Regions from separate parts of the Paenibacillus azoreducens genome, predicted to be linked through region 2. Evidence: riboswitches for the same ligand, from Rfam matches in the RefSeq annotation. Region 2 holds a riboswitch; the other holds the start of a gene.
The links. Region 2 has a riboswitch for S-adenosylmethionine ahead of metA (homoserine O-acetyltransferase MetA). Riboswitches for the same ligand answer to the same signal wherever they lie in the genome.
Positions count from the first base shown of each region.

Region 1: linked by a shared signal. The riboswitch ahead of L6442_RS07255 (methionine ABC transporter ATP-binding protein) and the one ahead of metA (homoserine O-acetyltransferase MetA) in region 2 are both predicted to bind S-adenosylmethionine.

Region 1 covers NZ_AP025343.1:1,711,167-1,714,582, reverse strand. The annotation lists gene L6442_RS07265 (MetQ/NlpA family ABC transporter substrate-binding protein) at 1-265, opposite strand, end outside; gene L6442_RS07260 (methionine ABC transporter permease) at 414-1,082, opposite strand; gene L6442_RS07255 (methionine ABC transporter ATP-binding protein) at 1,082-2,092, opposite strand; SAM riboswitch class I at 2,226-2,363, opposite strand; gene L6442_RS07250 (Cthe_2314 family HEPN domain-containing protein) at 2,453-3,172, opposite strand; gene L6442_RS07245 (COX15/CtaA family protein) at 3,204-3,416, opposite strand, start outside.
Region 2 covers NZ_AP025343.1:5,764,757-5,768,172, forward strand. The annotation lists gene L6442_RS25500 (aminotransferase class I/II-fold pyridoxal phosphate-dependent enzyme) at 1-962, opposite strand, end outside; gene metA (homoserine O-acetyltransferase MetA) at 1,002-1,937, opposite strand; SAM riboswitch class I at 2,051-2,173, opposite strand; gene corA (magnesium/cobalt transporter CorA) at 2,641-3,416, shown strand, end outside.

The sequences.
Region 1 (3,416 bases), 3.3 Mb from region 2:
GGAACGTTTGAACATTCGGTTGCACGTAATCGGAAAATTCCTTAATTTCGAGCTTAACGCCTTCTTTTTCAAGCGCAGGTTGAATATGCTTCAAAATTTCCGCATGCGGTACGGCGGTAGCTCCAACCGTCAACGTAACGGGTTTCGCCTCGGTCCCCTTGTCTCCGCCTCCTGCCGCCGGTTTTTCATCGGCACTTTTGCTGCCGCAAGCGGCAAGCGCCACGACCAAAATCAAGCTGAGAATTGCAAACAATCCTTTTTTCATCTTAAATCCCCCTTAAGTTCATCAGTTTAATAAGATTTATTTATGAAAAACTTCGCGCATGACTATTTTCTGTAGGGAAAATCATGCCTGAGCGAAGCTTTCCTATGAACATCCGAAATCCCGGATGGCATTGCCTTTCATCATGCGATCACTTGCGCGTAAAATGCTTGACGAACCGGTCGCCCGCCATCTGCAGCACCTGCACCAGAATGATCATAAACAATACGGAAATAATCATGACTTCCTTCTGATAACGGTAATATCCATAGCGGATCGCCAAATCCCCCAGGCCGCCCCCGCCGACCATGCCGGACATCGCGGTGTAGGAAACCAGCGTCACGACCGTAATCGTAATGCCTGCAAGCAGGCCCGGTCTTGCCTCAGGCAGCAGCACCTTCATGATGACCTGCCAGGTTGAAGCGCCCATGGATTGCGCGGCTTCCAGAACGCCCCGGTCCACCTCGCGCAGCGAAGTTTCCACCAGTCTGGCGAAAAACGGCGCGGCCCCGATGACCAGCGGCGGGATCGTTCCGAGTACCCCGTAGGAAACCCCGACGATCGACACCGTGAGTGGAATGAGCGCCACGATCAGGATAATGAACGGCACGGATCTCAGAATATTCACGATCACCGATAATACGGTATATACCACGCGCACCCATCCGGTTGAAGACCGTGAAGTCTGGTACAACAGCACGCCCAGCGGCAACCCGAGGATGAATGTGAAAATGGCCGAAGCGCCAAGCATTTTCAAGGTATCGACGCTCGCCGTACCGATTTCATTCCAATCCAGCTGCGAAAAATCAAATCCCCACATCAGTCCCACACCTCCACGTCCAAACCTTCGGCTGCAACCTGGCGAATGGTTTGCTCAATCTGGCCGGGATCCCCTTCCAGGCGGACGATCAGTTGGCCGTAAGGGATGTCTTTGATCTTGGAGATGGTCCCCTGCAATATGGCGAAGTCTACGCCGGTTTGTCTGGCCGTTCTGGACAAAATCGAGTCATACGTCTTAGCGCCCAAGAAGGTCAGCTTGCAAAGACGGGATGAAGCGTCATGCGGTGCTTGCAGCGCAAGCTGTGCCGACTCCCCTGCTTCGCCAAGGATGAACTCCCTGGTCACGGGATGCTGCGGCTTCAAAAACACTTCCGTCACCGCCCCCTCTTCGACGATTCCCCCCTGGTGAATGACCGCCACCCGGTCGCAGATGCTCTGGATGACATGCATTTCATGCGTTATAAGGACGATGGTCAAATGGAACTTTTGATTGATGTCGAGGAGCAGCTTCAGAATCGAATCCGTCGTCTGCGGATCCAAAGCAGAAGTCGCCTCATCGCATAAAAGCACCTGCGGGTCGCTGGCCAATGCGCGGGCAATGCCGACACGCTGCTTCTGTCCACCGGACAGCTGCGCCGGGTACTTGTCGCGGTGTGCCTCAAGCCCAACCAGCTGCAGCAGTTCATTCACTTTCGCGGCAATCTTTTCTTTCTGGACATGGGCCAACTGCAGAGGGAATGCAATATTATCGTAAACGGTCGCCGAGCTCAACAGGTTAAAATGCTGAAAAATCATGCCGATGGATCTGCGTTTATTTTGAAGCTGCTGTTTGTTCAGTTTCGTCAGATCCACTCCATCCACCCAAACTTCTCCCGAAGTCGGCCGCTCCAGCAAGTTCATGCAGCGGATCAGCGTACTTTTGCCAGCGCCGGAATGTCCGATCACGCCGAAAATCTCACCTTTTCGAATCGACAAATTCAGGCCGGATAAAGCTTCTGTCGTTTTAGCTCCTTTACCGTATTTCTTTGTTACCTGTTTCAATTCAATCAAACCGAAGCTCTCCTTTCTTGATTCTTTACGCTATGGCTTCTATTATATCTTTCTTTCCGTCCGGAAATAGACAAAATAAAAGAGCCCTCTTGACAAAATTCAAAAGGGCTCTTCTTATGTGAAGTCGCTTCCTTTCTCATCTGCCAATCTGCAGTCTTTGCCTGCAGTTGTAGGAATTAGCACCATGTCATTTCAGAACTCGGGTTATTGCCGCTCCGAAATCGGTTGCCGGGCTTCATCGGGCCTGTCCCTCCGCCTCTCTCGATAAGAAAAAATGTATGCAATTAATTGTTATATTTTCATGTGATTCAGTATAATCACTTTTGCCCGACTTGTCAAAAGGAAAATTGTTGAACAGGTTTACGTCTTCATCCCTTTTCGCGACCACAGTTCATTCGTGTAACGAAAAGAGGCGAGCAAAGATTTGCAAACCATATCGAGTCCCCGCTTCAGATCATCCAGATGCTGATCCAGATCCTCCAGCTCCACTTTGTTGTTCAGGCCTTGATGCCGCTGCCATAAATCATCCTGCATTTCCGCATTCATATAATGGATTTCCGCATTCCGCCGCTTGCGCAGTACATTCATCACGCCGCGGTACTCGTTTTTGATGACGGACAGCTCGTCAGCCAGTTTCGGATGATGCTTGAGATAATGAAACTGTCTCAGGACGGTGAAATACGAATAATGCGCTTTGACTTTGGACGTATTCAAATCGTATAGATCGTTTAATACGGTCCCGAGCTTATCCAATACCGAAAAAACACGGATGAAGCCGTTCTTGTAAAAATAGACGTATCTGGCATATTCCTCTTGCTCCCGGGGAGTCATATCATCCACATACCCCGCCTTGACCGATTTGCGAAAAAAACAGGCCGCATACCAGCTTTGTTCAAGCTCGTCCAGCGAGGAGACAAGTCCGCGCGTCCATATTTCCAATCTGCGAAAATCATGGCTAGGGTCTGCGTTTTTCTTCATTTCCGTCTGCAGCAGCTGAATCGTTTGATACATCGTTTGAATGGCTTCCCCCAACAGCCCGTTATTTTGACGGGGCATTTCTCCAAGCAATGTTCGCAGCATCGGCCTCTCTCCCGGCAGTAAAATGGTATATTTAAACATTCGAGGCGGTTTTCAACTGTTCGGCAGGCTCTTTCCCGAGCTGCCACACTCTTACACTCAGGTAGCAAAGTACGCCGAACAACGAGGAAATAAGCAGATTATGGAATAGTGCGGCAAAAATATACAGCTCAGGTTTGCTAAGTGTATAGACGATGCCGGCACCGCTAAATACCTGCAGCAAACATAAGGTTACGGCAGCGATTCC
Region 2 (3,416 bases):
AGCTCGATATTTCGGAGAACCGGTTCCACATAACGGGCATCCTTGACTTTAAAGGAGAAAATCCCCGTATTTCCGTTGGATTGCTTCTTTTGAATTTCATGCCCCGGATGTTCCGGGAATGCCGGATGAAATACTTCGGCGACTGCGGGATGCGTCTTCAGAAACTCGGCGATGGCTTTGGCATTCGATTCATGACGCTCCATCCGTAATGCCAGCGTCTTCATCCCCCGCATCAGTTGGTAAGAATCGCTTGCCCCCAACACGGCTCCAATGGAGTTATGCAAAAAGAACATCTCCTCCGACAGCTCCTTGCCTTTGGTTACGATCAAACCTGCCAATACATCGTTATGTCCGCCCAAATATTTGGTTGCGCTATGAATGACGATGTCAGCCCCAAGCTCTATCGGACGCTGAAAGAACGGCGTAAGGAGCGTGTTGTCCACAATGGTCAACAGTTGATGCCGCTTGGCCCATGCTGCCACCTTCTCAATATCGGTGATCATCATCAACGGATTGGTAGGCGTTTCAATAAAAACGGCCTTTGTTTCCGGACGGCGCGATTTTTCCAGCTCATCAAGATCATTTGTATCAATATAACTTGCGCTGACTCCGAATTTCGAAAGTACTCTTTCAAGCAGTCTGTACGTGCCTCCATACAGATCTAACGAAACGATCAAGTGATCCCCCTGCGCAAACAGCGAAAAAATCGTCTGCAATGCAGCCATGCCGGAACTACAGGCAAATCCTGCATCCCCCGATTCAAGCTCTGCAGCCGCTTTCTCCAGTACACTGCGGGTTGGGCTTTTTGTACGCGCATAATCAAATCCTGTGCTTTGCCCCAGCTTCGGATGCCGGAATGCCGTCGCCTGATAAATCGGGAAATTCACCGCTCCGGTTACCGGATCTTCCATTGAACCGATCTGCGCAAGCCTGCTTTCGATATTTAATGGTTTCTTCTCCATCTTGCTCTCCCCCATGTTTTCCCTGGATATGATCATACGTCAGATCTGCGGCCACACTTCCATTATTTCTCCAATGTCGTAAGGCGTTTCTTGGTATACATAGTAATTCAGCCAATTTGAGAATAATAAGTTGGCATGGGCGCGCCATACCGCCGGCGGAATCCTGCTTGGATCATTGTCTGGATAATAGTTCTTCGGAATCTCCATTTCCATTCCCTTGGCAATGTCGCGCTCGTATTCCCATTTCAAAGAATAAGGATCGTATTCGAAGTGACCTGACACAAAAATCTGTTTGCCATCCTTGGTAGCCACCAGATCTACGCCCGCTTCCCCGGATTCGGTCAGAATTTCGAGTTCGTCGATTTTTTCGATGTCCTCGCGCCGGACCTCGGTGTGACGGGAATGGGGCACATAGAAAATTTCGTCGAAGCCGCGGAGAAGCTTGACATTTTGCCGGTTGACTGTGAACGGAAATACGCCGAAGCATTTTTTCTCCAAATCCCACTTCGGCACGCCGAAATGATAATACAGTCCCGCCTGTGAAGCCCAACATATATGCAGCGTCGAAGTGACGTTGGTTTTGGACCAAGCCATGATTTCACCAAGTTCATCCCAATAGGTCACATCTTTAAAATCAAGCCGCTCAACCGGAGCTCCGGTAATAACCATGCCGTCGAACCGGCGGTGCCGCACTTCGTCAAACGTCTTGTAAAATGCCTGCAAATGCTCCTGGGACGTATTCTTGGACGTATGCGAGCTTGGATGCAGCAGCGTGATGTCAACCTGCAGAGGCGAGTTGCCAAGCAAGCGCAAAAGCTGGGTTTCCGCGGTTTCCTTGGTAGGCATGATGTTCAGAATGGCAATCCGCAGCGGACGGATATCCTGATGGTACGCCTTGCTGTCATCCATAACGAAAATATTTTCTCCGCTAAGAATCTCTTTTGCCGGCAGCGCGTCCGGAATTTTAATCGGCATGATTCAACACTCCTTTTTTAGGTGGCGAAAATCATTCGGGGAGCAAGGTGCACATCAAACAAAAATGACCTCTCCCGGATAGAGAAAGGTCATTATCGTTAATTTATACGCCTCTCTCATCTGTCAGAAAAACATCCGCTTGTCGCAGCTGCTTCCTGCAAGAATTAGCACCGTGCGCTCGCACGCCGGTTGCCGGGTTTCATCGGGCTAGTCCCTCCACCTGCTCTTGATAAGATTTCGCTGTATGAAGTTTTATTTAAAATCTTTTGTAATTCTTGATCAATACTTTAAATCATAATCACATCCTTCGTCAAGAGCCCGTGAAAAAACTTTGAACCGATTATTTTCAGGTGTACTTCCAGCCTTTGTCATACACTAAAACAGGCGCAGGAGCCGTCTATTTTCTGCTTGAAAGGTCAGATGGCTCGGCGTATACTAGACAAGTGTTTGAAAACCCATATGACAGAGGTGACATGTAAGATGGAAGGCGACCCGAGCCCGAAGCTGAAGTCCAATTCAACACAATCGCATAGAACTGAAATCAGCTTGCTCGCACAGGGAAGTTTTTCGCTGACTTTGTCTAACGGGTTCCCCGTTTAATTCTTCCGAAATTCTCACCGGCCATGCTGATTTCTTTCCTGTGCTTTAAATAAAGCTTTCCCTGACATGCCGGGCATGAAGGGGATGGAGGAGTGAAGATCAGATGAAAATCCGGTTGGTGAATGCGGGCGTTTTCAGCCCGATTGACGACATCCAAACTACCATGACAGCCCCGCCCGAAGGATTCTATTGGATCGATGCCGACGTGGACGACCTTGCGCTATTGCAGCCGCTGTTTTCCCTGCATGATTTGGCCGTGGAAGACTGCCTTAGCGAAGAAGAACAACGTCCCAAAATCGAAATCTACGAAAATCACTATTTTATCGTTGTAAATTCCATCCGTTTTGATGACGAGGAAATTTTCCTGCGTTCGCTTAACGTCTTTTTGGGCCGCCACTTTATCATTACGGTGACCAAACAGAAGATCCATGAGCTTCGCAGCTTGAAACCCATTTTATGGGAACAGGAAGTCAGTACTCCGGACCGCTTTTTGTATCTGCTGATCGACCTCGTTGTAGACAACTACTTTACGGTAGGCGACCGGATCGAAGCCAAGATCGAGAAGCTGGAAGAAGATATTTTGATGCACACCAAAAAATCGCATTTGAATGAAATTATCGGGCTGCGAAGTGAAATTTTGTGGCTGAAAAAAGTGTTGGGGCCGCAAAAAGAATTGATTAACACGCTCAACAAAAGAGATCTGCGGCTCATTGATGATCAGCTGCAAAAATATTTCAGCGACATCTACGAAAATGCCGTTAAAATATCCGAAACTTTTGACACCTTCCGCGATTTGATGGGCAACCTTCGCGAAGCCTACCAATCCAGTATCGCCAACCGTGCCAATGAAATCATGCGCGTTTTTACCGCGATTACGAC